Regions from separate parts of the Alkalibacterium iburiense genome, predicted to be linked through region 1. Evidence: predicted binding sites of a transcription regulator. Region 1 holds the regulator's gene; each other region holds the start of a gene.
What was found. The regulator Rex, encoded in region 1, represses fermentation and respiration genes when NADH is low (regulators of the CRP and FNR family bind a similar motif). The targets are predictions, from matches to a motif close to TTGTGAANTANTTCACAA.
Positions count from the first base shown of each region.

Region 2: a site for Rex is predicted at 4,280-4,297, ahead of pflB (formate C-acetyltransferase). Genes of this name have one in related genera too.
Region 3: a site for Rex is predicted at 8,912-8,929, ahead of pdhA (pyruvate dehydrogenase (acetyl-transferring) E1 component subunit alpha). Genes of this name have one in related genera too.

Region 1 is NZ_BAAACW010000039.1:40,531-51,234, forward strand. Features, by position in the region: gene ABDZ53_RS03265 (YitT family protein) at 1-580, opposite strand, end outside; gene ABDZ53_RS03270 (amidohydrolase) at 582-2,192, opposite strand; partial or broken gene ABDZ53_RS03275 (glycosyltransferase family 32 protein) at 2,305-2,934, opposite strand; gene ABDZ53_RS03280 (MATE family efflux transporter) at 3,095-4,492, opposite strand; gene ABDZ53_RS03285 (CAP domain-containing protein) at 4,661-5,329, shown strand; gene groL (chaperonin GroEL) at 5,561-7,186, opposite strand; gene groES (co-chaperone GroES) at 7,229-7,513, opposite strand; gene ABDZ53_RS03300 (CPBP family intramembrane glutamic endopeptidase) at 7,751-8,407, shown strand; gene ABDZ53_RS03305 (DUF4305 domain-containing protein) at 8,450-8,656, shown strand; gene ABDZ53_RS03310 (redox-sensing transcriptional repressor Rex) at 8,744-9,436, opposite strand; gene ABDZ53_RS03315 (ABC-F family ATP-binding cassette domain-containing protein) at 9,763-10,704, shown strand, end outside.
Region 2 is NZ_BAAACW010000167.1:36,462-47,165, forward strand. Features, by position in the region: gene parC (DNA topoisomerase IV subunit A) at 1-1,097, shown strand, start outside; gene adhE (bifunctional acetaldehyde-CoA/alcohol dehydrogenase) at 1,152-3,749, opposite strand; gene pflB (formate C-acetyltransferase) at 4,310-6,571, shown strand; gene pflA (pyruvate formate-lyase-activating protein) at 6,603-7,358, shown strand; gene ABDZ53_RS12680 (manganese-dependent inorganic pyrophosphatase) at 7,769-8,701, shown strand; gene ABDZ53_RS12685 (ABC transporter ATP-binding protein) at 9,200-10,090, shown strand; gene ABDZ53_RS12690 (ABC transporter permease) at 10,087-10,704, shown strand, end outside.
Region 3 is NZ_BAAACW010000112.1:7,328-18,031, forward strand. Features, by position in the region: gene rsmD (16S rRNA (guanine(966)-N(2))-methyltransferase RsmD) at 1-65, opposite strand, end outside; gene ABDZ53_RS09365 (YlbG family protein) at 62-367, opposite strand; gene ABDZ53_RS09370 (DUF1507 family protein) at 438-713, opposite strand; gene typA (translational GTPase TypA) at 817-2,649, opposite strand; gene ABDZ53_RS09380 (inositol monophosphatase family protein) at 2,851-3,630, opposite strand; gene lpdA (dihydrolipoyl dehydrogenase) at 3,764-5,170, opposite strand; gene ABDZ53_RS09390 (dihydrolipoamide acetyltransferase family protein) at 5,183-6,532, opposite strand; gene ABDZ53_RS09395 (alpha-ketoacid dehydrogenase subunit beta) at 6,656-7,633, opposite strand; gene pdhA (pyruvate dehydrogenase (acetyl-transferring) E1 component subunit alpha) at 7,636-8,742, opposite strand; gene def (peptide deformylase) at 9,181-9,762, shown strand; gene ABDZ53_RS09410 (SRPBCC domain-containing protein) at 9,902-10,372, shown strand.

The DNA of each region.
Region 1 (10,704 bases):
CTAGGAAAAAGTCAATCACTTTATTCGATATATAGAGATTAATTAAAGTTAAAAAAGCATTTTCTGCTCCAATAATAAAAGCACTCGGTACGACAATACAGACATCTATCAATAAAAGGCCAGCTGGAATACTCACCCCTAAGTATTTGTGCATTAATTTCGCAATAATGTCACTCCCGGCTGTTGTTCCCCGACCTAACATGATCAGACCTATACCAGAACCCATGAAAATACCTGCTCCAATAGGGGCTAAAATTTGATTTTCAGGGACAAACGTCCAGGGGGTGACAACTAAAAGCAACACAGAGATGATGGCATTTGCAATCAATGTATAATAAAGGGTTTGCTTGTCTAGGAATTTATAACCTATACCAAGAATAATAATATTTAATGTGAAAATAGTATAAGAAGGAGGAATATCTGTTAAATAAAATAAAATCAGAGAAAAACCCGTCAACCCTCCTTCTGATAAATCATTAGGCAATGTAAATGCATTGACACTAAGGGCATACAAAAATGAGCCCAAAGTGATCAAGGTGATATTTCTAAAAAAATCTTTTGTCAATAACCTTTCCTTCATATCAGTTCTCCTTCTTGTAAACTTCTTTCCCGTTTACATAAGTCGACACAACGGTAGTGTCTTTAATCTTCTCTTTTGCTACTGTAAATATATCTTGTTCTAAAATGATGAAATCAGCTAGAAAGCCTTCTTTCAAACGCCCCTTTTCATTTTCTTCAAAGCTAGCATAAGCTCCCTCGTACGTATACGCATCAATGGCCTCATATATATCCATAGCCTCTTCAGATAAGTATGGCTGCTCAGCAGGGTGTTCTAAACGATTTCGTGTAACTGCGCACTGAATGTTGTAAAAAGGATTGAAGGAAACAATAGGGGCATCGCTGCTGAATGACTGATGAATCCCTTTGTTTTTCATCGATTTAAATAAATAAGACCCTTCTGCTCGCTCAGTTCCCATTCGGTCATAAACAATCGGTAGGTCATCGTCAATAAATATAGGCTGCACATAAGTGAGGTAGCCCTTTTCAGCTACGCGATCGATAAGATCAACACCCGACGTCAGCTGCATATGGTTGACACCCAGTCTCAAATCATTCGGTTTTCCATCCAGTGCCTGATCAAACGCATTGAGAATCGTTTCAATTCCTCTATCGCCGATTCCATGAATGATGACTTGATAGCCATTGTCCACGGCCATAGCTACTTCTTGATTCAAGGCTTCCTGTGACTTAGTCAGGATTCCTTTATTGTCTGGATCATCTGCGTAAGGCTCTCTTAAAGCAGCTGTTCGAGAACCCAGTGTCCCGTCAATAAACAACTTCACTGGCCCTATTTTATTCCACGCTGTTCCTTGATGGAACGCATAAGAGCTATTTAAAAAATCAGGCATATACTTTCCGTTATTAAACCAGATTTGCTGGTAGAATCGTATCGTCAACTGGCCGTCTGCATCCAAGTCTTCATAGATTTTCAGAGTGTCAAATATGTTCTCATCTTTGGCATCATTCGTATGCATGGACGTTAAGCCTAAACTGTTGGCTAACCTCATCGTATCCATCAACAAGGCTTTCTTCTCACTAACTGTTTTTACAGGCAGTTGGGAACGAACCAGATCCACAGCTCCTTCGGTCAAAACACCCGTCGGATTTCCATTGACATCTTTTTGTATTTCTCCCCCGACTTCCAGTTCTGTGTCCTTATGAATGTTAAAGCGATGAAGAGCAGCCGTGTTCAAGCTCATCATATGTCTGTCTACTCTCACAAGCGCTATAGGAACGATTGTAGAGATTTTATCCAGATCCTCTCTTGTAGGGAGCCGATTTTCATCCGTAAATTGGGTATGATTCCAGCCTTCGGTATACACAATATCTTCAGAAGTTAAGCCGTTTTCCTCTATGTAACGTGTCGTGCGCTGAATAAGCTCACTCATGGATGTCACATCTGTAATCGGAAGCAGTGAGAGGTACTCGGCGGTCATTAAAAAATGAAGATGCGTATCAATCAGACCGGGCAATACCGTTTTCCCTTCTAAATCAACAACCTCAGTCCCAGTATACTTTGCCGCACACTCCTCGTTAGCTCCTACTTTCATTATACGGTTGTCTTCTACAATCATGCTTTCAGTAAACTGATTTCTTTCCATATAAATTTTTCCATTTTTAAATAATCGCATCGAATCGTCCTCCCCTTGATTTTTCACTTCTTTCATTATACCGTTTGTACTTCTTTCTTAATAGTTTTTTCTCCAAAACAAAAAAGCCAGAACAAAGTCCTGACTTCTCTTCTTATAACCAACTGCCTGTAAATTGATGAATTCCATGTGTATTCTTTGTTTTAGCAATTTCTCTCGTCCAGTAATCTTTAGGTGAAAAATATTCTCTTGGAAAAATCGTACAGCCTTCTATTTCCTGAAAGGTATTGTTGGGTTTCAGTCCCCGCTCAATCATAATTTCTGTAATCCGAATGACATTAGTCTTATCATCTCTTGAGCCATCGGGTAATATAAATTCCCGGCCATCGTAATCGTCATATAACTCTTCTATAAATGGATGATGCGGTTCTGATCCAATGATACCCGTTGATATCTCCGTTTCAATTTCAAAACTAAAAAACGCAGGAAACTTGCGAAACTTATCTATGGGCTTGACTAATTCCATGTCTGTATCGCAATAAACCCCACCATATTCTTTTAAGGCATAGAGTCTCGCGACATCGGAAACAAAGGCCCAATCTTCTTTTTCATAAGCTTGCTTTGTGTAGAGACCATGGTCTTCCGGGTTAAAATTCGATTCGTCCCATCGTTTAATCTCCCAATCGGGACAATATTTTTCCCAACTTTTTAAACATTTTTCTTCTAATGGACCTAATTCATTTCCTCCAAACCAGGCATAGTGGATAATTTTAGGAATCATATGTCTCTTCCTTTCTCTAACTCATCCTTCCTTCTTTTACTAGTGTATCAAACTCGCTTATCAAAAATCATTTAATAGCATTTATATAAATGATGCAGATGTTAGGTAAAGAAAAAAGTGTTGAGATAATGGTCCTTCCTCTCAACACTTATAGATTCTTGTTTTATTTTGGAGCGTATTGTCTCTCTTCTTTTATTTCAGGTTTAGACCGCATTGGAGCGATTTTCTTTTTGTATATTGAACGCAGAGCCAATAGGGCAAAGCCAGCTGTGAGTACTTCCGAGATGAGTTTAGACCACCATACCGCATTGACATCTCCTGTAAGGGACAGAAGATAAGCGACTGGTACTAAAATGATGAGCTGACGGAAGACTTGAATCCACAAGCTGTACATCGCATTTCCCAAGGCTTGAAAGACTGAACCGAGCATAATGCTTATTCCAGCAAAGACAAAGCTTAAGCTTATTGTGCGAAGGGCAGCTGTTCCAATGGTTAACATGTCTCCTGTCGCATTAAATAGATAAAGCAGTTGCTCTGGGAATAACTGGAAAATTACCGTTCCTATAGCCATAATACCTAGGCCAAATAAAAGCGAGACCTTTATTGTTTCCGTTAATCTTTCTTTGTTTTTGGCTCCGTAGTTAAAGGAGACTATAGGAATCATTCCGTTATTCAAGCCGAACACGGGCATGAAAGCAAATCCTTGCAACCGGGTATAGACTCCGTATACCGCTGTAGCCGTTGTAGTGAACTGCAATAAGATATTGTTGAATATCAATGTGACGAGTGATGTGATGGACGTCATAACCATTGAAGGAATCCCCACACTGTAAATTCGTTTAATAACAGCCAGGTCTGGTTTGAAGCCAACATACTGCATATCTAAATCGGTATTCACTTTGGCATTAATAACGATAGCCATGGTTGCGGAAACGATTTGAGCTATAATCGTAGCGATTGCTGCCCCAAATACGCCAAGCGCCGGTAAACCAAAGAGACCAAAGATTAAAATAGGGTCTAATATAATATTTAATATGGCTCCAGTGCCTTGGGTAATCATAGTGTAAAAACTGCGACCGGTTGACTGCAGAATGCGTTCATAAGTGATTTGCATGAACTTTCCAATAGATAAAGTGGTTATAATCGTTGTGTATTCTACGCCGTACTGAATGATAGCTTGATTATCTGTCTGCATTTCAAAATAGGGGCGGATTAAAAATAAGCCGAATATCAGGAAAACAAAATAGTGCATGATAGATAAAAATACCCCGTGATTGGCCGCAGCACTCGCCAGATCCCGTCTTCCTTCTCCTAGTCGTTTAGATAGCTCCGCGTTCATACCCACTGCTGAACCAATTTGTATGGCAATCATGAGCATTTGAACAGGGAAAGCTAAAGATAGGGCAGCTAAAGCTTCTTCATTGATTTGAGCGACAAACATACTGTCTACAGCGCTATATAAAGACTGTACAAACATGGACAGCATCATGGGTAATGATAGAGTTAGAACTAATCGTTTAATGGGCATGGTTCCCATTTTTTCAGAATTCATGTTTTTCATTTTATACTCACACCTACCCTTAGTCTTTTTAGTTACAATCGTCTCTCTAGTATACAAAATAGTATAGACTAAATGAAGGCATTTAGCTAAAATTTGACAATTAAACTCTATCTACACTATCCCTCTGGTTTTCTGATACAATAACGGGGAAAGAAAGGGTTGATTACAATGAAATTTATTAGAAAACTAATCTTAACCCTGCTGGCAGTTTTAGTCGGTTTCTGGCTAGGTTTCAGCGGGATTTTAAGTGGTACCCGAGTGGGTCATATAATGGAAACAACAGTATCTTATCTACCGGATGCCAATGATATTCGTCGGTTTAGAACGAGCAGTCTACCTATTTTCGAAGATATCATCCAATTAGACGATTCCAGTCACTCAAACTCAGAAAATCCAGTTCCTTCTTTAATGAATAAGCACACTGATGTCAATTATGACGTTGTTGAACTGACAATTATTGATTTAGTTAATGACTTGCGTACCGAACTAAATCGTCAACCTCTTCAATCTAATGATATGCTTAAGGCCGCAGCCATTATACGAGCGAGAGAAACAGAAGAGAAATTCTCACACACACGTCCTAATGGAATGGATGCTTTTTCTGTCTTTAATGAAGATGGCATTGATTATAATTATAGAGCCGCAGGTGAAAATTTAGGCATGGCAACGTATTATATGAGCGAAGAAGAAATGGCTGAATTAATTTTCGATGGCTGGGTTGAAAGCCAAGGTCACTATGAAAATATGATTCGACCGGATTACGAAGAAATTGGTGTCGGAGTGCATTATGATGGTGAATTTTTATATGCCACACAATTATTTGGAACACAGCATTGATTTTTTCCCTGTCTCGATTAACTCAGCTAAATTTTTTGTGTGAGTTAATGGAGCTGGGGCTAACTCGATTATCTCACTCACCTTCTAAGGAGCGAGTTAATCGATATACGGCTATCTCAATCAACTCGCGCCTTTTTTATTTATGAGTTAACCCAGATAGGTCCGACTTTGGTTATTAAAAAAGCACCTACAAGACAATTCTTGTAGGTGCTCGCTTTTTAATCGATTGAATTACATCATACCGCCCATTGCGCTAGGGTCCATTCCACCAGCTGGGTTGTCATTTTCTTGAGGGATTTCAGCAACGGCTGCTTCTGTAGTTAAGAGTAAAGCTGCAACAGATGCGGCGTTTTGTAGTGCTGAACGGGTTACTTTGGTTGGATCGATGATACCTGCTTCAACCATGTTAACCATTTCTCCAGAAACAGCGTTAAAGCCGATACCAGATTCCACATGTTTCAAGCGCTCGACAATCACACTTCCATCTAAACCAGCGTTGGAAGCAATTTGACGAACAGGTTCTTCTAAAGCACGTAAGACAATGCGTACACCAGTTGCTTCGTCGCCTTCTACTTCAATTTCTTCAATCTTATCTAAGATATTGATATAGGCTGTTCCACCACCAGCGATAACACCTTCTTCAACAGCTGCACGAGCTGCGTTTAAAGCGTCCTCGATACGTAGTTTACGTTCTTTAATTTCAGTTTCAGTAGCTGCTCCAACATTGATAACCGCTACTCCACCTGCTAGCTTCGCAATACGTTCTTGCAATTTTTCACGATCAAACTCAGAAGTTGTTTCTTCTGCTTGTGCACGTAGCATCGCCACACGTTGTTCGATGTGTTCTTTTTCTCCAGAACCTTCAACAATCGTCGTGTCATCTTTTGTAACAGTCACTTTACCAGCATTTCCTAACTGATCGATTGTGACATCTTTCAAGTCTAATCCTAAGTCACTTGTGATAACTGTTCCATTCGTTAAGATAGCTATATCTTCTAACATGCCTTTACGGCGGTCACCGAAACCAGGAGCTTTAACAGCTACAACATTTAGTGTGCCACGGATTTTGTTTAGGACAAGAGTTGGTAAAGCTTCTCCTTCAATATCATCCGCAATGATTAATAAAGGACGATTTTGCTGCATAATATTTTCTAAAACTGGAAGAATATCTTGTACAGAAGAAATCTTCTTATCTGTAATAAGGATGTATGGATTATCCAGGTTTGCTTCCATTTTCTCGTTGTCTGTTACCATGTACTGAGATAGGTAACCGCGGTCAAACTGCATTCCTTCCACAACATCTAATTCCGTTTCGATTCCTTGAGATTCTTCAATCGTAATAACTCCGTCGCTTCCCACTTTTTCCATAGCATCTGCTACGAGCTTTCCTACTTCTTCATCTCCAGAAGAAATAGCAGCAATTTGAGCAATGGATTCCTTATCAGAAACATTAATCGAAATGTCACGTAAAGCCTCTACTGCTTTTTTAGTAGCCAATTCAATTCCGCGACGAATGCCTACAGGATTAGCACCCGCTGTGACGTTTTTCATTCCTTCGTTGACAATCGCTTGAGCTAGTACAGTCGCTGTAGTTGTCCCGTCACCAGCAATATCGTTTGTTTTGCTTGCTACTTCAACAACTAACTGGGCTCCCATATTTTCGAATTTGTCTTCTAATTCGATTTCTTTGGCGATAGTTACCCCGTCATTAGTAATTTGAGGTGCTCCAAAAGACTTATCCAATATAACGTTTCGCCCTTTTGGACCTAGTGTAACTTTAACTGTATCTGCTAACTTGTCTACTCCGCGAAGCATAGCTGCACGTGCGTTTTCAGAAAATTTAATATCTTTAGCCATGTGTATGTCCTCTCCTTAGTTAAGTAATAGTGATCGACTTAATTATTCCACAATCGCAATAATGTCTGTATCTTTTACAACGAGGTATTCTGTTCCATCATATTTGACTTCTGAACCAGCATATTTTTCAAATACGACTTCGTCACCAACTGATACATCAACCGCTGCACGTTGGCCGTTATCTAATACTCTGCCTTCTCCTACGGCAATAACTTTTGCTGTCTGAGGTTTTTCTTTAGCAGAATCTGGTAATACAAGCCCACTTGCAGTTGTTTCTTCTACTTTTTGTACTTCAAGCAGTACTCTATTTCCTAAAGGTTTTAACATGTTGAAATCCCTCCGTATAATATTAGTCGTTATTTTTATTCACTAGTCTACTAGTGAGATGTGAGTGTTAGCACTCTAAGGTGTCGAGTGCTAACTCCACTTATTAGTATATTCAAAACTCATGAATCTTGCAAGTCCTAAATTTGAAAAAAATAGATTTCTTCCTTTGTGGAAACCCTTCTTGATTTGTGTTAAATTACTAGTATTATGGATTTTAATTGCTAAAGGATGAAACTAATGAACCTTAACCGAAGTAATAAGAAAGCTGCTACACAAATCATTGTACTTTATATTATTATTCAGTTAGTCACAGCCATTGTGCCTTTTTACTTTCCAGAATCTTCAGGACCAGAACTCTTCCTCACTTTTTCCATTGTGATGTTCAGCTTGGGAGCTCTTGGAATGATATGGATTGTTAGAAGACAGCAGATGCAATTTGATTTCGAAGATTCTTTTTCACAACAGCGCAAAGAAATCCTCACTTGGGGGATTGCAGGGGTGTTTATAGCCTTATTTGTACAAAATATTGCGAGCATCATCGAAGTGATCGTCTTAAATTCCCCCATGGAATCTCAAAACACAGAACAGATTATGCAAATTGTATCAAGTTACCCTGTCTTTTTAATTCTAGCAGGTATTGCCGGACCAATAATGGAAGAATTTGTCTTTAGAAAAGCCATATTCGGTATGCTTATTGATAAAATCGGAGGCATAGGAGCAGCGGTAGTCAGCTCTTTACTTTTTGCTTTTATCCATTTTGACGGTTTACTGTTAGTTTATTCATCTATGGGCTTTGTGTTTGCGTGGCTTTACTACAAAACGAAAAATATTTGGACTCCCATTATTGCTCACTGCTTGATGAATATTATGGCAGTTGTTCTTAACTTGCTTTAAATGAAAGGTCTTAATAGGACTAAAAGATAGAAAGGATTCAAGATGACTGAAAAACAAATCAAATTTCAAATTGGCTTTAAATATGTCTTCTTCCTGCTTTTTCTTTACTTTACAATTGATTCAGTAGGTTCAAGCGGATGGAGCCTTTTCTCCATACTTTTTGCCCTTATTGCGACAAGAGACTTTGTTCAAGGGACGCGTTTAGCAGAAGTCTATTATCGAATAAAAAAACATCAGAAGAAAAACTGACATCCATGCAGTGATTCCTCTCATAACTAAAAGCACGACCCTTTTTCCTTATTTAATAAAGGAAGTAGGGTCGTGCTTTTGTCTGTGCTAGTCGTTATAAAAAAGATCGTCTAATGGATTATCTGCCTCTTCTTCTGAATCATCTGCAAAATCCTGGTAATAGTTAATGAAGTAGATAAGTGTCTGTAATTCATTTGTTAAGTCAACATTATGAACCCGTACGCCTTTAGGTACCGTGACTCGGATTGGTGTAAAGTTCATAATCCCTTTCGCTCCCCCTTCAACCAGCTTATCTGTCATCTCTTGTGCAATATCAGAAGGAACGGTCAAAATAGCCACATCAATCTGCTGCATATCCAGTTGTTCAATCAATTCATCTACATGATAAATAGGGACACCCTGATGAATTGTTCCAATAAGGTCTTCATGAACATCAAACCCAGCACTGATTCGAATATTATTGTTGCGACGGAAATTGTAATTTAATAGGGCTTGTCCTAAATTTCCAACTCCAACTAAGGCAACATTCGTTAAGCGATCTTGATTTAATTTTTTACTGAAGAAATTCATTAAGGATTCGACATCGTACCCGTATCCTCTTTTTCCAAGTGCACCAAAGTAAGAGAAATCTCGTCTAATAGTGGCACTGTCTACTTTTACTGCTTCACTTAACTTAGCTGAAGAAACTCGTTCTTTTCCGGCTTCATATAAAAAGCGTAAATAGCGATAATATAAAGGCAATCTTCTTGCTGTTGCTTTTGGTATTTTCTTTTCTGCCATGTTTATTCTCCTCTTTTAAATATATAACTTTAGGGTTTCATCCTCAATCAGTCAATTCTTTTTGTGCATTCACAAACTAGTGACCTTAGAACATAATTTATTATACCACTATTATGAGTAAAATAAAGATTTATCTCTAAAGGAAAGCTTAAAGTTTCATAAACAGCCCATTACTCTTCTTGTTCATTTGTGAACGTTACCACTGATTATGCACATATTACTTTAAGTTAGTTATCCCGTAACAGGGACCAGATAGGGTTTGTTAACGTGTGCGATTATGCTAAACTAAGAGAAGATAAGATTGCTTAGAAAAAGAGGAAACTATCATGATTGTATTACAAACTCAAAAAATTGCACGACATTTCGGAGCTGAAACGCTCTTTGATAATGTTTCTTTAGAGATTAAAGACTCCTCTAAAATAGGATTAGTTGGTCGAAATGGAGCTGGAAAAACAACCCTTCTGGATATCATTTCAGGCAAAACGGAACCAGATGAGGGGGAAATTCACAAGAAAAAAGATATGACTATTGGATATCTTGATCAACATACAGGCTTGGAGTCTTCCCTCACGATTTGGGAAGAAATGTTCAAAATCGCCGAACCTTTAATGGCTATTCAATCAGAAATGACCCAGTTGGAAAAGCAAATCAGTGATCCGCATTTAGATCACTATACAGTAGAATATAAAGATCTTCTTAGTCGATATGATGCGCTTCAAATCCGCTTTCAGGAAAATAACGGATATGGCATTGAAAGTGAGATCAAATCTGTCCTTCATGGTTTTCGCTTTTACGAAGAAGATTACAATACACCTATTGAACAACTCTCTGGTGGTCAAAAAACACGATTGGCCTTAGCCCGTTTATTATTAGAAAAGAAAGATTTACTGGTTTTAGACGAACCCACAAACCATTTAGATATCGATACATTGGCCTGGTTAGAAAGCTATCTTCAAAGCTACACAAAAGCTCTCTTAATTGTCTCTCACGACCGGTATTTTTTAGACAAAGTGGTAAATGAGATTTATGAGGTCTCCAGAGGCAGTGTGTCTCATTATCCTGGAAATTACTCTGCTTATTTGGATTTAAAGGCTGAAAGAATCAAACGAGAATGGAAAGTATTCGAAAAACAACAAAAGAAGATGGCTAGTCTGGAAGATTTTGTGGCACGTAATATCGTGCGCGCATCCACTACTAAACGGGCACAAGCCCGTCGCAAGCAACTTGAAAAGATGGAGCCTTTATCTAAGCCCATGGGGGATGAAAAA
Region 2 (10,704 bases), on a different contig from region 1:
CCATTTTAAACGATGAAAAAGCGTTGCATGCACTCATGAGGAAAGAACTGCGTGAAGTGAAGAAAGCCTATGCTAAAGAAAGAATCACAGTGATTGAAGATGAGATTGAAGAGTTGAAAGTGGAGAAAGAAGTTCTGGTTGCAGAAGAAGATGTCGTGGTATCCGTCACAAAAGAAGGGTACTTAAAACGCACCAGCTTGCGTTCTTACGGAGCTTCTAATGCCGAAGAGATCGGCTTAAGGGATGGAGACTATCCTTTATTTACTGAAAAGCATTCGACACTCGAGCATATTGTCATTTTCACCTCTAAAGGGAATGTGATTAATCGCCCTATACATGAGATTCCAGAGTTCAAATGGAAAGATATAGGCGAACATCTCTCGCAAAGTATTCCTTTAGAGCCAGAAGAAAAAGTAATAGCTGTTTACGGTATGAAGGACTTTACGGAAGAAGAACGCTTCGTATTTATTACGAAAGACGGGTATATCAAGCAAACACTCGCTTCAGAATATGCGCCTAAACGAACCTATCGTTCCCGTTCCGCTACAGGAATCAAACTGAAATCTAAAACGGATGAATGTTTAGCGGTCTATAAGATTACGGATGATAAAGATCTGGATGTCTTCCTCGTGACACATTTAGGCTTTGGCTTACGCTACGCCCTTCCTGAAGTTTCAACGGTTGGAGCAGGAGCTATTGGAGTGAAGTCCATTAACTTGAAGAAAGACGATTATGTAGTCAATGGGATTATCTTTAATCCTTCAGAAGGACATAAATCGGTCATGCTCGTCACCCATAGAGGGTCGGTTAAGAAAATGAATGTCACTGCTATTGATGCTATTTCTCGCGCTAAACGTGGCTTACTTGTTTTAAGAGAATTAAAAAATAAACCCCACCGGGTCTCGTTGGTTATTGATGTCAATGAAGAGGAGACAGAGTGGACAGTTGTAACGGATAAAGGCACGAAAGCCGTTATCATTCCAAAGAACTATGCTTACAGTGACCGCTACAATAATGGGTCCTTTGTATTGGATGAGGATACTGATGGCATTCCTGTTGAGCATTATACTAAAATGATGGTTCAAATAGAGGATTAATAAAAAGGTTTCGTTAGTCAATATTTTGACTAGCGAAACCTTTTTTCTTTATTGTTATCCGTTGAAAGCTTGTCTATAAACTTCAGCTAACTCTTTTATCAGTGGTAATTTAGGATTGGCTGTAGTACATTGATCTTCAAATGCCCGAACAGCCATGTCATCAACGACCGCTTCAAATTCCTTTTTAGATACTCCATTTTCTTTAATACTCATCGGTATATCTAATTCTTTGGCTAACTCTTGAATGGCTTTGATTAAACTATCAACACCTTCTTCTGTCGTACGACAAGGCAAGCCTAATGCTTTAGCGATTTCAGCATACCGTTTATCTGCAATGAAGTACTCGTATTTAGGAAATGCGACAAACTTACTTGGCTGTTTGGCATTATAACGAATGACGTGCGGCATTAAGATGGCATTGGCGCGTCCGTGAGCAATGTGGAATTGAGCTCCTAGCTTATGGGCTAAACTATGGTTGATACCCAAGAATGCATTGGCAAAAGCCATACCGGCAATAGTGGATGCATTATGCATTTTTTCTCTTGCCAGTTCGTCATTTCCATTTCGGTAAGCGAGAGGGAGATATTCAAACACTAACTGGATGGCTTTGATAGCCAGCCCATCTGTATAGTCGTTTGCCATATTAGAGACATACGCTTCAATCGCATGTGTGAGCACATCCATACCTGTATCAGCTGTCACGACTTTCGGCACACTCATAACAAATTGCGGATCGATTATGGCTACGTTTGGTGTCAATTCGTAGTCTGCCAAAGGGTATTTCGATTGTTTCTCAGTGTCTGTAATCACAGAGAAAGAAGTGACTTCAGATCCTGTCCCAGATGTCGTAGGGATGGCGACAAACTGCGCTTTTCCTCCTAAAGTAGGGTATTTATACACGCGTTTTCTTATGTCCATGAATTTCTGTTTCAGTCCATTGAAATCTGTATCAGGGTGTTCATAGAATAACCACATGCCTTTAGCCGCATCCATTGGTGAACCGCCACCTAATGCAATGATGACATCGGGCTGGAAAGCTTCCATTGCACGGGCTCCCTTTAAAACAGTCTCTTTAGATGGATCAGGTTCCACATCTGAAAAAATCTCACAGTGAACATACTCTTGGCGATTTCTTAAATGATAAAGTACTTTATTCACATAACCAAGTTCAATCATCATAGGATCTGTGACAATGAACGCTTTTTTAATATCTGGCATTTTAGATAAATACTGCACAGAGTTTCTTTCGAAATAGACTTTTGGCGGGACTTTAAACCACTGCATGTTGTTACTTCTTGCGGCACGCTTTTTCACATTAATTAAATGCATGGTACTGACGTTTGAAGAGACGGAATTTCCTCCAAATGATCCACATCCTAAAGTGAGGGAAGGGAGGTAAGCATTGTAAATATCTCCAATCGCTCCTTGAGAAGAAGGAGCATTGACAATCAATCGTCCAGCTTTCATGCGTCTGTCGAATGCACCAATAACAGATTCATCGTGAGAGTGAATGACGGCCGAATGACCTAATCCACCATAAGCAAGCATTTCTTCTGCCCGTTTAATACCGTCTTCGGATGTGTTTACTTTATAAGCAGCTAAAACGGGACTTAATTTCTCTCGTGATAGAGGATACTCTGGTCCAACACCATCATATTCAGCTAATAAGATTTTTGTTTTTTCAGAAACAGTGACTCCAGCCATCTGTGCGATAGCATAGGCTGATCGTCCCACAATATCCGAATTGAGTTCATTATTTTCTGACACCATGAGTTGCTCTACTTTTAATCGTTCAGCTTTAGTCAGAAAATGACAATCTAAGTTTTGCATCTCTGATTTAACTTTTTCATAAATCTCTTTATCAATAATGACTGCTTGTTCAGAGGCACAAATCATTCCATTATCGAATGTTTTGGACAAAATTAAATCATTGACCGCTCGTTTAATGTTCGCCGACTTTTCGATATAACACGGCACATTTCCGGCGCCCACACCTAAAGCAGGTTTACCCGAACTATAAGCGGCTTTAACCATTCCCGGACCACCAGTCGCTAAGATAGTAGCCACACCCGGGTGAGTCATTAGTGTTTGAGTAGCTTCTACAGACGGGCTCTCAATCCATTGTATACAATGTTTGGGTGCTCCTGCTTTAATAGCTGCTTCATAAAGCACACGAGCCGATTCTGCACTCGACTTTTGAGCAGAAGGGTGAAAAGCAAAAACTATCGGATTACCCGTTTTAATAGCAATAATAGATTTGAAAATGGTAGTAGAAGTAGGATTCGTTACAGGTGTCACACCTGCAATTACCCCAACAGGTTCCGCAATCTCTACGGTTCCTTCATGTTCATTTTCATTAATGACCCCAATCGTTCGATCGTGTTTAATACTGTGATAGACATATTCAGAAGCAAAGAGATTCTTTATTATTTTATCTTCATATATCCCACGCCCGGTTTCATCAACTGCCATTTTAGCAAGAACCATGTGTTTGTCTAATGCAGCAAGAGCCATTTCTTTGACAATAACGTCTATCTGCTTCTGATCCAAACTGTACATCTCATTCAATGCTTCTGTAGCGTTTTGCACCAGTCTATCTATTGTTTCCCCAATTGTAATCTTTTTTTCTTCTCGTACTAATTCTTTAACCATTGTAAACACCTCCGTAAAGTTAGTGAAGTATTGAGCATATACCGTTAAAATTTTCTTCTTATCTAATGTAAAGAAGGGTATTTTGCTCTATTCTTCAGGTTGCCTTGTTTACGTCTAAACTATAACATACTGAATTCGCTTGCAAAAATTATAAGATGTGACAATATTGTGACATATATCACAATATGAATAGTATTAATATAATAGTTATTATTGAAGCGCAGACTAGTTAATAGGGTAACATATTAAATTGTGATATTTTGTTCACATTTTTTCTAGCTTTATAACTGATATAGTACAGGTGAATATCTTCTTTCGGCTGGTTAAGTAAAACTGAGATAAAATCTATGATTACACGAAAAAAGTTATTTTAAGTAAGTAAAATTATTTTCTGTTGACTATTTTCACTTGATTGTTATAGTACACAATGCTTTGAAATTAGCTTAACCTCACTGTTTTTAACGGAGACTGGTTAGTCTCTTCACTTGAATAAAATGGGGCATAGTGATATATTGAACATGAACAAACTATTGAAAAATAGTTAACAAAGGAGAATGAAAATGGAAAAACAAGAGTCTAAGCACCTTACTTCAGAGATTTATTGGGAGGGCTTTAAGGGCAAAAAGTGGAAAGAGTCTATTGACGTGAGACACTTTATTCAAAGTAATTATCTTCCTTATGATGGAGATGACTCCTTTTTACAAGGACCAACAGCAGCAACGGAAGCTTTATGGGATCGTGTAATGGACTTAAACAAGTTGGAACGTGAAGCGGGCGGGGTACTAGACATGGATACAGATTTAGTATCGACTATAACCTCTCACGGGCCAGCCTATTTAGAAAAAGACAAAGAAAAAGTTGTTGGATTCCAAACAGATAAACCATTTAAGCGTTCATTCCAACCCTTCGGCGGTATTCGAATGATGGAACAGTCGGCAGAATCTTATGGCTTTGAAGTGGATCCTCTTTTATCACACATCTTTAGAGAGTATCGAAAAACACATAATCAGGGTGTGTTTGATGCTTACACACCTGAAATGCGCGCCGCACGTCGCAGTGGAGTCATAACTGGACTACCCGATGCTTATGGCCGCGGTCGTATAATTGGAGATTACCGTCGTGTAGCATTGTACGGAGTGGATCGTTTAATTGAAGAAAAGAAGGCAGATAAAGCTTTAACAGATACGGCAGTGATGAGTGAAGAGGTCATAAGACACCGTGAAGAGTTAAGTGATCAGTTGAAAGCCTTGCATCAGTTGAAAGAATTAGGGAATATTTATGGATTTGATATTTCTCGACCAGCTGAAACAGCTCAAGAAGCGTTCCAATGGTTATATTTAGGTTATTTAGCAGCGATTAAAGAACAAAATGGTGCCGCTATGTCTCTAGGACGGACATCCACTTTCTTAGATATTTATATTGAAAGAGATTTGGCAAAGGGTAGAATGACTGAAAAAGAAGCGCAGGAGTTAGTAGATCACTTTGTGATGAAGCTTCGTTTAGTTAAATTTGCACGCACACCGGATTATAACGAACTGTTCTCTGGAGACCCTACTTGGGTGACAGAAGCCATCGGTGGAGTAGGTATTGACGGACGTCACATGGTTACTAAAAACAGTTACCGATTCCTTCATACCCTATCCAACTTGGGACCGGCTCCAGAGCCAAACTTAACCGTATTGTGGTCAGTCCAATTACCGCAAGCATTTAAAGATTACTGTGCGAAAGTTTCTATTGAAAGCAGTGCGGTTCAATACGAAAATGATGATATCATGCGTGAAGAATGGGGAGACGATTACGGTATAGCCTGCTGTGTGTCGGCCATGAAAATTGGGAAACAGATGCAGTTCTTCGGCGCACGAGCGAACTTAGCGAAAGCTTTACTTTACGCCATTAATGGGGGAGTAGACGAAATGTCTAAGACACAAATCGCTCCTAAATTCAGACCGATCACTTCTGAAGTATTAAACTATGAAGAAGTAATGGAAAAATACGATGATATGTTGGATTGGTTAGCCGGGATGTACATCAATACGTTAAATATCATCCACTATATGCATGATAAATACAGTTATGAAAGTATCGAAATGGCCCTTCATGATTCAGAAGTTATGCGTACCATGGCAACAGGTATTGCTGGATTTTCAGTAACGGTTGATGCATTATCAGCTATCAAACATGCCACTGTTAAAACTATCAGAGATGAAAACGGACTAGTGGTCGACTACGTCATTGAAGGAGACTATCCTAAATACGGTAACAACGATGACCGTGCAGATGACATTGCAGTCGAGTTACTGAAAACATTTATGTCAAAAGTCAAAAAACACCCAACGTACAGAAAGGCTGTTCACACAACATCCATTTTAACCATTACATCTAACGTCGTCTATGGTAAGAAAACAGGGAACACACCAGATGGAAGAAGAGAAGGGGTGCCTTTTGCACCCGGTGCCAACCCACTCCACGGAAGAGATACAAACGGCGCTTTAGCCAGCTTGAACTCAGTTGCTAAATTGCCGTATGGAGAATCACTGGATGGTATTTCAAACACATTCTCGATCGTTCCAAAAGCTTTAGGGAAAGAGGATCACGTTCAAAGACGCAACTTAGCAACAATGCTCGACGGGTATGTGAAAAAAGGCGGACACCACTTAAACGTTAATGCTTTAAACCGTGAAACGTTAGAAGATGCCATGAAGCATCCAGAAGAATATCCGCAGTTAACCATTCGTGTGTCAGGTTATGCGGTGAACTTTATTAAATTAACTAGAGAGCAACAGATGGATGTACTGAGCCGTACATTCCACGATAGTATGTAAAAGATACACATATTAAGGTAGGGGGATAATCATGACAGAAACAACAAAAGGGTATGTTCATTCAATAGAGAGTTTCGGTTCACTTGATGGACCAGGCATAAGGTTTGTCATCTTTATGCAGGGGTGTCGTATGCGTTGTGAGTTCTGTCATAACCCTGATACTTGGAATATGGGTGGCGGCACGCCTTACACACCTCAGGAATTATTAGATAAAGCGCTAGACTATAAAGAATACTGGGGCGAAGATGGCGGGATTACTGTGAGCGGAGGAGAACCGCTGCTTCAGATTGATTTTTTGATTGAATTCTTTAAATTAGCAAAAGCAGAAGGCGTTCATCTCTCTATTGACACATGTGGCCAACCATTCACTTATGACGAACCATTCTTCGGTCGCTTTGAAGAACTAATGACTTACACGGATTTGATTCTGATGGATATTAAGCATATCGATAATGACATACACAAAAAATATACGATGCATCCGAACACCGCGATTCTGGATATGGCAAATTATTTATCCGACGTTGGTATTCCTATGTGGTTAAGGCATGTGCTCGTACCAGAGCGCTCTGATTATGATGAGCATTTACATCGGTTGAGTGACTTTATCTCTCAGTTGAAGAGTGTTGAAAAAGTAGAAGTGCTCCCATATCACAAATTAGGAGTCTATAAGTACGAAGAACTCGGCATTCCTTATAAGTTGAAAGACATCGATCCACCAACGGCAGAACGAGTCGCAAATGCCAACCGTATTTTACAGACAGACAAGTATAAAAGCCTTGTTTAATTAATAACTTTAACTATGCCTGTACGTAAGTGTATGGGCATAGTTTTTATTATGCAAGATTGTCTAAAAACTTTTGATGCCTCAGTGAATAGATACTCTCTAATAATAATCATTAGAGAGATTTGCAGCTGTAATTGAGATACGAATCCCTCTAAAAGATAGAATAGAGAGATTCGCGATAAAAAAGAGTGACCGAATGCCTCTAAATGTTAGTTTGAAGGGATTCAAGCTATAATAAATTTTACGAATCCTGCTAATAGAACAGCCATACTCATATCCACCTAAAGAACATCGGTTTTTCATTTTGAAAAAGATAAAAGAGTGGTTGTCTCAATTCACTATTGATTGAAATTTCATTCCTTTTACTATATTCTAGAGAAAGAAGACATAAATCAAAGGAGAATACTTATATGAGTAAAGTACTTATTTTTGGACACCAGAATCCTGATACAGATGCTATTACATCAGCCATTAGTTTTTCATATTTACAAAATGAACTAGGACATAACACAGAGGCTGTAGCATTTGGCAAACCGACTGAGGAAACCCAATACGCCCTGGATTATTTTGAAACGAAAGCACCGAGAACAGTCACTTCTGTATCAAGTGAAACCGATCAAGTCATGTTGGTTGATCACAACGAAGCGCAACAAAGCGCTCCGGATATTGATAAAGTAAAAGTCTTAGCGGTTGTGGACCATCACCGTATTGCCAATTTTGCGACTGCTGATCCGCTTTATTACAGAGCTGAGCCAGTCGGTTGTACGCAAACCATTATCTGGAAAATGTTTAAAGAAAATGATATTGATGTACCCAAGAATATAGCAGGATTAATGTTATCCGCCATTATTTCAGATACGCTCTTACTTCAATCTCCTACCAGTACTACAGAAGATGAAAAAGCGGCACATGCATTAGCAGACATAGCTGAAGTGGATTTAAATTCTTATGGAAAAGATTTATTAAAAGCTGGAACAAACACCAAAAACAAAACAGCTAGCCAAATTCTGAATGATGATGCGAAAAACTTCCCTATGGGTGAATCGACTGTTCGCATTGGACAAGTGAATGTTGTAGACGTGGATGAAGTGCTTGCTCGTAAAATGGAATTATTGAGAGAGATGCAAGACCAAAGTCAAGCAAGTAACTACGATTTATTCATGTTGGTCATCACTAATGTTTTAGAAAATGACTCGGTTGCCTTAGTTTACGGCGATAAAACAGAATTGGTCAAGCAGGCCTTTAATAAAGACATTGTAGAAGATACGGTCTTACTTGAAGGGGTTGTGTCACGTAAAAAACAAGTGGTCCCTCCTTTAACTAAGCAGTTTGAACAGGAATAAAGTCGGAATTTTAAGCTAACTAGAACAGGAGGAAAAAGTATTCGCCTCAATAAACTAGAATTTTCACCTTTGGGCTTTTTTGCTGGCTGTATATTCTTCTTTCTGTTCTTTGTGTTGGCGCACGGCTATTGGTTAAGCCCGCCGTTTGGCAGCTTGATGAGCTGGATAGTTACTGTCTATCTTGGAGCAAGCGTTTGGGGCCTAGCATACACGTTAAAAGCCTGGGACAGTTTAAACTATCCGCCTGAAAGACCAACTATTATTTTTACGCGATTTATTTTATTGATTCATTACTTTATAGCGCCCTTTCTGTTCATCTATTTTAAATGTTTTTACACCGAAAAAGAATAATAGCCAAAGCTCAGACACTGCTTATAGACTTAAGTAGATGGTCTGAGCTTTTTTTATGACACTTGTCATGTCTATAGATGACGCTTGCTACTACCGAGAGGAACTGAATAGGAGTATACTTGTCTCAAATAAGAAGGAGGGTTCCGAATGACTGCACCGATTATAGAGGCAAAAAGCATAAAAAAGGCGTTCAAAAAAACTGAAGTACTAAAAGGAATCGATTTTAGAATATATGAAGGAGAAGTCATTGCGCTAGTAGGGGAAAACGGGGCAGGAAAGTCCACATTAATTAAAATAATCAATAATTTAACTCGAGCAGATGATGGACACATTCAGTTATTTGGTCAAGCGCCAGATGCAAAAGAGGTTAGAAATCGCGTGGGTGTGATGCTTCAAGAAAATATTGTCTTACATCGAATGAAAGTGAAAGAAATGTTAGAGTTAGCTGGTAGTTATTACGCTGAGCCGCTAACGAGTACTGAAATTATCGACATGATGAATTTAGATGATTTAGCAGATAAAAAAGTAACAGAACTGTCTGGAGGGCAGAAACGAAAAGTCAACTTTGCTTTATCTTTAGTAGGCAATCCGGATGTCGTGTTTTTAGATGAACCGACGGCTAGTATGGATGTCAAAGCGAGAAAAGACTTATGGGAAATCGTATCCTATTTGAAAGAACAGGGTAAAACGATTGTGGTGACCAGTCACTATCTGGAAGAATTGGAGAACATTGCCAGTCGTATCTTAATTCTACAAGAAGGCGTAATTGCTTTTGACGGCACACTACATGAACTAAGAAAAATCAGAGGAGAAGGAACCATCAGTTTCAATACAGAATTATCTGAAAGTCTGTTTAATCAGTTAGAGGGTCTGGTTTCGTTGCACCATCAGAGTGATTATTACTCCCTCATTACTCAAAATGTCAATGCTCTTTTGAAACAATTGATTCCCTATATAGACGAATTAAAGAATATCACTATTCAACAAACGACACTTAATCATCTGCTGGCTTATTATAAAGGAGAAAATCAATCATGAAAAACTTCTGGTTTCAGACAAAAATGAATGCGACTAGACTCATCAAAAGAGATGTCAAAACGTTCTTTTTTGCTTTATTCTTTCCCTTATTCTTCTATATATTGTATACCCGTATATTTGTCTTTGATATGCCAGAAGACGCTTTAGTTATTTGGCAAACAGATTACATGATTTCAATGATACTATTTGGGTCACTTTTCACCTCAGTTATTACTCAAGCCAATACGTTACTGGAAGATTACACGAATCACTTTCAATTATTTGTTCATTTGACACCAACTTCTAAATGGCGCTATTTCTTATCTGTCAATGCCGTTTATATTCCTATAAATTTGGCATTAATTGTTGCGCTAGGCACACTTGCCTACTTCGTCAATGACGTCTCTTTAAGTGTGATACAGTGGCTGGTTTTAGTGTGTATAATCTTGTTTGGAACAGTCCCGTTCAGTATGCTAGGGGTTATCGTCTCTTATGGTCGAAAAACAACCATAATCAATTTACTGGGTAATTTGCTCGTGTTCCCTTTAGCTATAGGAGGGGGACTCTGGTGGCCTCTGGAGATTATGCCGTCATGGGTAGTTTCAATAGGAGAACGACTAGTCACTAACCAGTTG
Region 3 (10,704 bases), on a different contig from region 1:
TTTAATGGCCGGCCACCATATTCTCCAGATACTACTCTCATCTTATCGTCCTCTTTATATGTTATATCACTTCTTTTGATACTGCTTCTTCTTTTTTACTTAATGTCAGTTCTTCTACTTTCTCTAGTATGCCATCAAATGTCTTTGGAATATCACATGAATGGGAATCTTCCACTTGTCTTACAAAATGTTGTTTACTTATAGTATGGCTGATTGATTCTCTGTCTTTCCGATCGACATAAATAATGGCATAGTTCATCTTTTTAGAAACGTAGTGCACTAATCCATATCTTTTTAGTTTATTTATATATTTGGTTGTGTAGAGCCAGACTACAATGCCCACACGCTCACTTTTTCTTTCTTCCATCACTTTCACCTTCTCACGTGTTTTGTACAGTATAACAAAAAATCCCTCTCAATGAGAGGGACATTTTTAATTAATTATTTTTATTTTGTTCAAATGCATTAGAGTAAACATCGTTTAAATGCTTTTCTAAAGTACTTAACATTAATTGTCCTTCTTCTTCTTCAATCATATTCATGGATATAGCAAATTCGACTTTTTTAGAGAAACCAAACATTTGAGTATCAATGACTTCTTCAAATGCAGGACAAGACACGCATAAATGTTTTTGGTTTTCGATTAATGCTGTAATCTTTTTGGCATCATCTTTTAAAACTTCTCTGGCCAATTCATTCTTTAACTGATCCATTAGCATTTCCTTCCTTTTCTCATCCTACTTATTTGAAATAAGTATAGCATATATCAGGAGGTAAAGAAATCAAATCCTTCATCTTTCAAACAAACGGTACACTTTAGTTGTTCGCTTTTTTAGCTGCTTTCTCTCTCGCATTTTTATCTAGAATTTGTTTTCTTAATCGAATTGATTCTGGAGTGACTTCACAGTACTCATCATCACCGATAAAGGCTAACGACTCTTCCAGAGTTAAGATACGTGGACGTTTGATAACGTTCGTCTGGTCTTTATTCGCTGATCGAATATTTGTTTTTTGTTTTTCTTTTGTGACGTTAACTGCTAAGTCATTTTCTCTATTGTGTTGTCCCACAATCATACCTTCGTATACTTCGGTACCTGGTTCAATAAAGATAGTTCCTCTATCTTCCAAGTTCATGATGCTGTATGTGGTAGCTGGTCCGTTTTCCATTGAAACAAGCGCACCATTTCGGCGTTCACCCATCTTGCCATCAAGTAAAGGTAAATATTGGTCAAATGTGTGGTTCATTATGCCGTATCCTCGAGTGATGGATAAGAATTCGTTAGTGAATCCAATTAACCCACGAGCCGGAGCTAAGAAGACTAATCGGTCTTGCCCATTACCTGAATGGACCATATCCAGCATTTCACCTTTACGATGTCCCATGCTTTCAATAACTGAACCCATGTATTCTTCAGGCGTATCAATCTGTACACGCTCAAACGGTTCACAGGTTTGTCCGTTGACTTCTCTTAAGATAACTTTAGGACGGGATACTTGCAATTCATAGCCTTCTCTTCTCATGTTTTCAATAAGAATAGACAGGTGTAACTCACCACGTCCAGATACGACCCATTCATCAGGTGAATCTGTATTATCCACTCGTAATGAAACGTCCGTCTGTAACTGAACCGATAAGCGTTCTTGCAATTTACTAGAAGTTACCCATTTACCTTCTCTCCCGGCAAATGGAGAATTGTTTACTGCAAATGTCATTTGTAAGGTTGGTTCATCAATATGGAGGACAGGTAAAGGATCAATGTGATCAGCTGGTGTAACTGTTTCTCCAACAAAGATATCTTCAAAACCAGAAACGGCAATTAAATCCCCTGCAGAAGCTGATTCTATTTCTACTCTTTGTAATCCAAAGAAACCAAACAATTTAGTCACTCTGAAGTTTTTAGTCGTTCCATCTAGTTTACTAAGTGTGACATGATCGCCCACTTTAATTTTTCCTCTAAAGACTCTACCGATTCCAATTCTTCCGACATAGTCATTATAATCCAAAAGAGACACTTGGAATTGAAGGGGTTCCTCACTGTTGTCAATCGGAGCAGGAATTTCTTTTAGTATGCTTTCAAAAACAGGTGCCATCGTTTTTTCCTGGTCTTCAGGATTATCAGATAAACTACTTGTTCCATTTAAAGCTGATGCATAAACTACTGGAAATTCTAATTGTTCTTCATCTGCATCTAATTCAATTAATAAATCTAATGCCTCATCAACTACTTCTTCAGCTCTTGCAGTAGGTTTGTCAATTTTATTAACCACGACAATCGGGCGTAGTTTACGTTCTAACGCTTTTTTTAATACAAAACGTGTCTGAGGCATAGTTCCTTCATAAGCGTCTACGACTAAAATAACCCCATCAACCATCTTCATAATACGTTCCACTTCTCCACCGAAATCAGCGTGCCCTGGTGTATCTAAAATATTGATTTTGTGGTCTTTATAATTTACAGCAGTATTTTTAGATAGGATGGTAATGCCACGTTCTTTTTCAATATCATTTGAATCCATTACTCTATCACTTAATCCACTTCTAGCGTTCAATGTATCTGATTGCTTTAATAATTCATCTACCAATGTTGTTTTACCGTGGTCTACGTGAGCTATTATAGCTATATTGCGAATATCTTCTCTTTTTTTCATAAATAAACCTCCAATTACAGTTGCGTGAATCTAATTATTCTAAATTGTTTTCTATGAAAACAATTACTTGGTTTTCATAGAATCGCATTAAAAAAAGCACTTATTCTTGATAGATTCAAACTCAAGAATAAATGCTTCCCAAATTTCCTCTTATTGTTGCAGTGAGTATTATACCAGTAACTTACGTAAAAACACAACTATTTATTTAGGATTTATTTTGTCCATAATTTGTCTATGAGCAGCTTCTGTTCCTAGAACTGTATCATTATTCTCCAGTAAATTAATAGGGCTGTTATCAAAACGTGTGGCTTTCATGCCAAGCTCTTCCATAAACATTAGCCCTGGAGCCACATCCCACGGTTTTAAATTAGCTGCGATGTAAGCAACCGTATTCCCTTTGACCATTTCCACACTCTCAAGTCCAGCAGAACCAATCACACGGGTACCTAGACTCGCTTTCCCTATCTCTCTCACGAATGGGAATTTATTTTCAACTAACAAAACAGAACTCACGCCAATTACGCCCTCATTTAAAGAACGATCTTTTGGCACTTCAAGTGTTTGTTCGTTGCAACTAACTCCGCGTCCTTTAATTGCGGAATACAATTTATCCTGCACGACGTCATATACGTAGGCTTGCTGTCCTATTCCATCTTCAAAGATACCGATCATCACAGCATAATTCTCTCGCTGTGTGACAAAGTTTAACGTGCCGTCAATGGGGTCTAAAAACCAGACTGTTCCATCTAATTCTTCAACGTCATCTCCGTACCCCTCTTCACTGACGATACGATCTTCAGGGTAGGTTTCTCTAATCTTTTTGACTAATTCCTTTTCAATCCCTTTATCCATATTCGTCACTAAATCATTTATACTCGTTTTTTCTTCCACGTCAATATTATCTTTATTGTCAAGAATAAACTCAGCTGCTTCTTTAATCCATGTTGTAACCAGCTTATGGCGCTTATTTATCTTATCCATTCAATCCCTCATTTCATATCTTTAAACTAATCATAATAGACTATCCTGCTAAAAGCAAAAAGGATGAGTTTGATATTTTTATATAAAGAAAAAGACCTTTAGCTTTTACACTAAAGATCTTTATCCAATAATCTTACATATGAATTGGTAAACCTAAAGCAGCTTCTGCCGCATCCATAACCACTTCACCTAGAGATGGGTGACCATGAATCGTTAATGCGATATCTTCTGCATTCATTCCACTTTCAACAGCTAAACCAAGTTCAGCAATAATGTCTGATGCGCTGATACCAGCTACTTGAGCTCCAACGATCACATTATCTTCTTTTGTAGTAATTAAACGAACGAATCCTTCTGTTGCATTCAAGGAAATCGCACGGCCATTTCCACCTAATGGGAATTTTGTTGCTTTAACATCTAATCCTTCTTCTTTCGCTTCGCTTTCTGTTAAGCCAACAGAAGCAATTTCAGGATCAGTAAAGGCAACAGCTGGCATAGCACGGTAGTCTACAGCAACTTTCTTACCAGAGATTGCTTCAGCAGCAATTTTAGCTTCATAACTTGCTTTATGAGCTAAAGCCGCACCTGGAACAATATCTCCAATAGCAAAGATGTTCTTAGTAGATGTACGTCCTTGTTCATCAACTTGAACGATTCCGCGGTCATCCACTTCAACTCCCGCTTGTTCTAGGCCTAATTCGTCAGTGTTTGGACGACGACCAACTGTAACTAACACATAATCAACGTCAAGTGATTGTTCTTCACCTTTCGCTTCATATTTAACTGTTACACCATTGTCGTTGACAACTGCTTCTTTAGCCATTGCTTCAGTAACAATTTCAACTCCACGGTCTTTAAAGTTTTTCTCAACTAATTTAACCATGTCTTTGTCAAAACCGTTTAAGATTGAAGGAAGACCTTCAAGAATGGTTACTTTCGTTCCAAGATTTGAGTAAACACCAGCTAATTCAGAACCGATGTATCCTCCACCAACAATAACCATAGACTCTGGAATTTCTTTCAGGTTTAATGCACCAGTAGAATCTAGTACACGGTCACTGAATTTGAATCCAGGGATTTGAACTGGACGGCTACCAGTTGCAACAATAGCATGATTGAATGAGTACGTTTGTGCACTGTCTTCACCCATAACACGCAGTGTGTTTTCATCAACAAAGAAAGCTTCTCCTTCAAGAATCTCAACTTTGTTTTTCTTAAGAAGCATTTCTACTCCTTTAGTTAATTTAGAAACAACTTGATTGTCTTTCCACTCTTGTGTTTTAGCAAAATCGATTGTTACGTTTTCGCTAGAAACACCGAATGCTGTTGAGTCTAAAGAATCCTGGAATTTATGTCCAGCAGCAATCAATGCTTTAGAAGGAATACATCCAACGTTTAAGCAGACACCACCGATATATTCTTTTTCAACAACAGCTACTTTTTGTCCCATTTGAGCTGCACGAATAGCTGCAACATACCCACCAGGGCCGGCACCAATAACTACTGTATCTAATTCAATTGCGAAATCTCCTACTACCATTTACGTTTCACCTTATCCTTCCATTAATAATAATTCAGGATCAGCAAGTAATCTCTTCAATTCATTCATTGCTTGTTGTCCAGTCGCACCATCAATCACACGGTGGTCAAATACAAGTGATAATTCTTGAACACGTGCTGGAACAATTTCACCTTCAGCATTAACAACTGGTTTTTGAGCGATACGTCCTACTCCAACAATAGCCACTTCTGGGTGGTTAATAATTGGTGTGAAGAAGCTTCCGCCTACAGAACCAATGTTACTGATTGAGATTGAACCATCAGCCATTTCACTGCCTTTAAGTTTTCCATCGTGAGCTTTACCAGATAATTCAGTAATTTCTTTAGCAATTTGGAACATGCCTTTACTGTCTGCATCCTGGATAACAGGAACGTATAGTCCACGCTCAGTATCCGTCGCAATACCGATGTTATAGTAATCTTTGTAAACCACTTCATCTGTCGTATCATCTAAAGAAGTGTTTAATTCTGGGAATTTACGCAATACTGCGATAACAGCTTTAACGATATAAGGTAAGAATGTCAATTTAACATCTTGTTCAGCTGCAATATCTTTAAATTTCTTACGGTGATCCCATAATTTATCAACAACAACTTCATCAAATAAAGCCACAGATGGAATAGTCAAGTTACTGTTAGTCATTGCATTTGCAATAGCTTTACGAGTTGTTGACATTTTCTCTCTTGTTTCTTGATCAGAACGACCAGATTTGAATGGTTTAGCATCCGCTGAAATAGCTTTACCAGATGAAGCTGGTGCTGCTGTTTCTTGAGACGTTTCTTCTTGAGTTGAAGCAGCTTCTGCTCCTCCACCTTCAACAAAGTTGTCGATGTCTTCTCTTGTCGTACGTCCACCTTTACCAGTCGCTTCAACTAAGCTGATGTCTACATCTTTTTCACGTGCATACTGTCTCACTGAAGGCATAGCTAATACTCGTTTATTTGGATCAGATGTTTTAACAACCTCACCTGTTGCTTCTCCTTCAGATTGAGCTGGGTCTGTTTCTTCTGCTCCAGCAGCTGTTTCTTCAGAAGACATTTCTGTTTCAGCTGCTACTTCTTCAGAGCTTTCCTCTGATGAATCATCTGAATCGTCTTCGTATCCCTCTGCATCAATCTCAACAATAGGATCTCCAACATTTGCAACTGTACCAGGTTCTACTAAGAATTTTTTAATTGTGCCATCAACCGGAGAAGCTAATTCCTCAACGGATTTATCATTTTGAATTTCAGCAATAGAATCGCCTTCTTCAACTGTGTCGCCTTCAGATACTAACCAGCTGACGATTTCGCCTTCTGCCATACCTTCCCCAACATCAGGGAGTTTAAATTTAAAAGCCATAATTTCTCTTCCCTTCTTAAATTAATCGTGTCATGTCTATTCATTACTCAAGAAGGAACAAACCCTCCTCAATACTTTATCGAGATGAAAGAATGTTCCTTCCGTTGAGTTAATTCATATTAATTAAAATTCAACTGCTTCTTTGATTGCTTCAGTAATGTCAGTTGCACTTGGTAACCACTGGTTTTCAGCTTGTCCAAATGGATAAACTGTGTCAGGTGCAGAAACAAAACCAATTGGTGCTTCTAATGAAAGGATAGCACGTTGAGATACTTCAGAGATGACTGTATTTCCTACTCCAGCTTGACGCTGAGCTTCTTGAACCATCACCATACGACCTGTTTTTTCAACAGATTCAATAATAGTTTCATAGTCAACAGGAGAAACAGTACGTAAATCAATAACTTCAACAGATACGTTGTCTTTTTCTAATTGTTCAGCTGCTTTAAGGGCTTCTCTAACCATATAACCATAAGCAACAACTGTAATATCAGAACCTTCTTTTGCTACATTCGCTTTTCCTAGAGGAACAGTGTACTCTTCTTCAGGTACTTCATCACGGAAAGAACGGTATAGCTTCATGTGTTCTAAGAATACAACTGGGTCTTCATCACGAATAGCAGCTGTCATTAAACCTTTTGCATCATATGGGTTTGATGGGATAACCACTTTAAGACCTGGTGACTGAGCCATTAAACCTTCTAAGCTGTCTGCGTGCATTTCTGGAGTTGCTACTCCCCCACCAAATGGTGAACGGATAACTACAGGCATAGGTTGTTTACCACCCATACGGTAGTTCGTACGAGAAATTTGACCTACGATGGAATCCATTACTTCAAATACAAATCCGAAGAATTGGATTTCCATAACTGGACGGAAACCTTGGATAGCTAAACCGAAAGCCATTCCACCGATTCCTGACTCAGCTAGAGGCGTATCACTCACACGATCTTCGCCATATTTATCGAAAAGACCCTGAGTAGCACGGAAAACACCACCGTTTTTACCTACGTCTTCTCCGAATATCAAGACTTTTTCATCACGGGCCATTTCTTGATCTAAGGCTTCAGTGATCGCTTGAATCATTGTAAGATTCGCCATGTTTATTTACTCTCCTTTGCTTCGTATTTCTCAATCTGTTCTACAATGTTTTGACCAGGCTCATTGTACATACTCTTCAAGAAGTCTGAGATTTTCATTTTTGGTACTTGGTCTGCTTCTTTAGCTGCTTCTTTTACTTCTTCTTTAGTTTTTTCAATTAATTCTTCTTCTTTTTCATCTGACCATAAGCCTTTTTCTTTCAGGTAGTTACGGAAACGAATAAGTGGATCTCTTTGCTCCCAGTAGTCAAATGATTCTTGTTCACGGTATCTAGTTGGATCGTCACCAGATGTTGAGTGAGGTCCGAAACGAGACGTAATTGTTTCAATTAGTACTGGACCATTTCCTGCTGCTGCCCACTCACGTGCTTGTTTTGTTACAGCATATACTGCTAATGGGTCCATTCCATCAACTTGCACTCCTGGAATTCCTGCTGCTGCTGCTTTTTGAGCTAATGTTGCTGCTGCAGATTGTTTCTCACGAGGAGTTGAGATAGCATAACCATTGTTTTGGATGAAAAATACAACTGGAGCTTTGTAACGTCCTGCGAAGTTAATTCCTTCGTAAGTGTCACCTTGAGAAGAACCACCGTCACCAGTGTATGTGAATGTTACTTCATCTTCTTTACCAGCTAATTTTTGACCAACTGCGTTACCCATTGCTTGGATAAACTGAGCTCCAATGATGATTTGCGGTGGAATTGCATGTAGGTCTTCAGGGTAGTTGTTACCTTCTACATGTCCACGTGACCACAAGAATGCTTGTGATACAGGTAAACCGTGTTGGATTAACTGTGGAATATCACGATATCCTGGGTATAGCCAGTCTTGCTTTTTGAAAGCAAAATGACTTGCTAATTGAGAAGCCTCTTGTCCCATAGTAGGTGCATAGAATCCTAAACGTCCTTGACGAGCTAATGCCATAGAACGATCATGAAGAACTCTTGACCATACCATTCTTTCCATCAATTCTACTAATTCTTCATCAGATAAATCTGGCATGATGTCTTCATTAACAACTTTTCCATCTTTATCTAATATCTGAACCATCGGAAACGAAGCTTCAATCGAACTTAATAATGCTTCGTAATCAACTGGTTGCTTTGCCATAGATTACCCATTCCTCTCTTGTTGTTTTCTTTTTGAGTATAACAGTTGTATCCTACTGTTACATTTTTTCTCAATCCTTATTCAATTTATCATGATTTTATCCAAATTGCAAGCAATAAGAACTTAAGAAAACAATGAGAATGTGCGTTATAAAAGGCTTTTTAACGCATTGTGACTTTAACCACAAAGGTTCTGTCTCACTCTGAAAAAAAATTATATTTTCAAAAATGAATAAGTGAAGTAGTACAGCTTTTAAAACTGTTATATAAGAGAGTCAGATATCTGTTTCTTGTACCAGTCATTTTGAAGATAACGGAGCCCATGTGATTAGGTGAACTTGTTATAATGCGTCATTTTCATCAATTAATAGAATGGGATGCGCATAAGGCGTAAACCTGTTAAAATAAACAGTGAGTTATATTAAGGAGGATTTAGTTTATGTTAACAATGGAGAATGTCATTAGAGAAGGACACCCTACTTTACGTAAAGTAGCAGAAGAAGTGACCTTTCCTTTAGATGAAAAAGAGATTGAATTAGCAGAAGAGATGTTACAGTTTTTAAAAAATAGTCAAGATCCTGAAATTGCTGAAAAATATGAATTAAGAGCAGGTGTGGGCATTGCAGCACCTCAAGTAAATGTGTCAAAACGTATCATTGCCGTTCATATTCCTTCAAGTGATCCCGAAGAGAAGCCAGAATCTGATTTTAGTGAAATATTGTATAATCCTAAAATAGTGAGTCACTCTGTACAACAAACCTGTTTAGCTGACGGTGAAGGGTGTTTATCTGTAGACCGAGAAGTTCCAGGATATGTGCCTAGACATAAACGCATCACGGTAGAATATTTCGATAAAGACGGCAAAAAACAAAAAAAACGATTAAGAGAGTTTCCAGCTATTGTGACCCAACATGAAATTGACCATTTAAACGGGGTTATGTTTTATGACCGTATAGACAAAGATAACCCACTCGCCTTACCAGATGGCATTGAAGTCTTGGGCGGTAGCGAAGAAGAGTAATTTTTTCTTCATTGACTCACGGCCAGTACTCTAACATTTGTTTTAATAGCTAATCTATTTTAATGTTTATATCGGATGAATTTAAGTCTGCACTGACAATACATCATAAGAGAATGATTTCTATGGGAGGAATAAATAAGTGTCAGATTACGGAACATTAACAGAGTTAAACGGCCGTTACCAATTAACGTTCGAACGATTCACTTTAAAGAACCCTGAACATGTTTTTTCTGTGCTTACGGATTCATATTCTTTTTCCAAGTGGTACCCTTTTGCTACTGGTGAGATGAATCTTGCACTTGGAGGCAAGATTGTTTTTGATGATGAGGAAGGTTCAATTTATTATGCTACTATTACAGAACTAAGAGAACCGTATCTATTTAGTTTTCGTGAAATAGATGATTTAGTTAGTATCTCATTGGAAGAAAATAATGGGTGTACAATACAATTCACTCATACTTTTGATGATGTTTCCTGGGCAGTGAACACTGCGGTAGGCTGGCATAGATGTTTAGATGTATTCCTTCAAATGGTTAATGGGGAACCTCTTCAGTGGCGTGACAAGACTGCTGATCTACACCACTATTATAGCAAAGCATTTAAAAGTTAATACTGAGGCACTCCTATTAGTGGGAGTGTTTTTTTGTATAGGTAGAAAACTAATATAAGCTCTCCTACTTACCCATTTCAAACTATAAAAATAAAAAAAGAACGCCAGAAATGGCGTTCCTTCAACGTTTATTAAAATGGAGATAAGCGGGCTCGAACCGCTGACCTCTACACTGCCAGTGTTAAAAAATGGGCATTAATGAACCTGACATGTCGCTCAAAACGTTGGTATTAAGCAATTTAGATGAAAAATGTACATGACTGATAATCACAGGTCGCTCGAAAAGTTTCGGAAGATTTACTGGAAGATTTAGATTAAAATATAACAGCCCG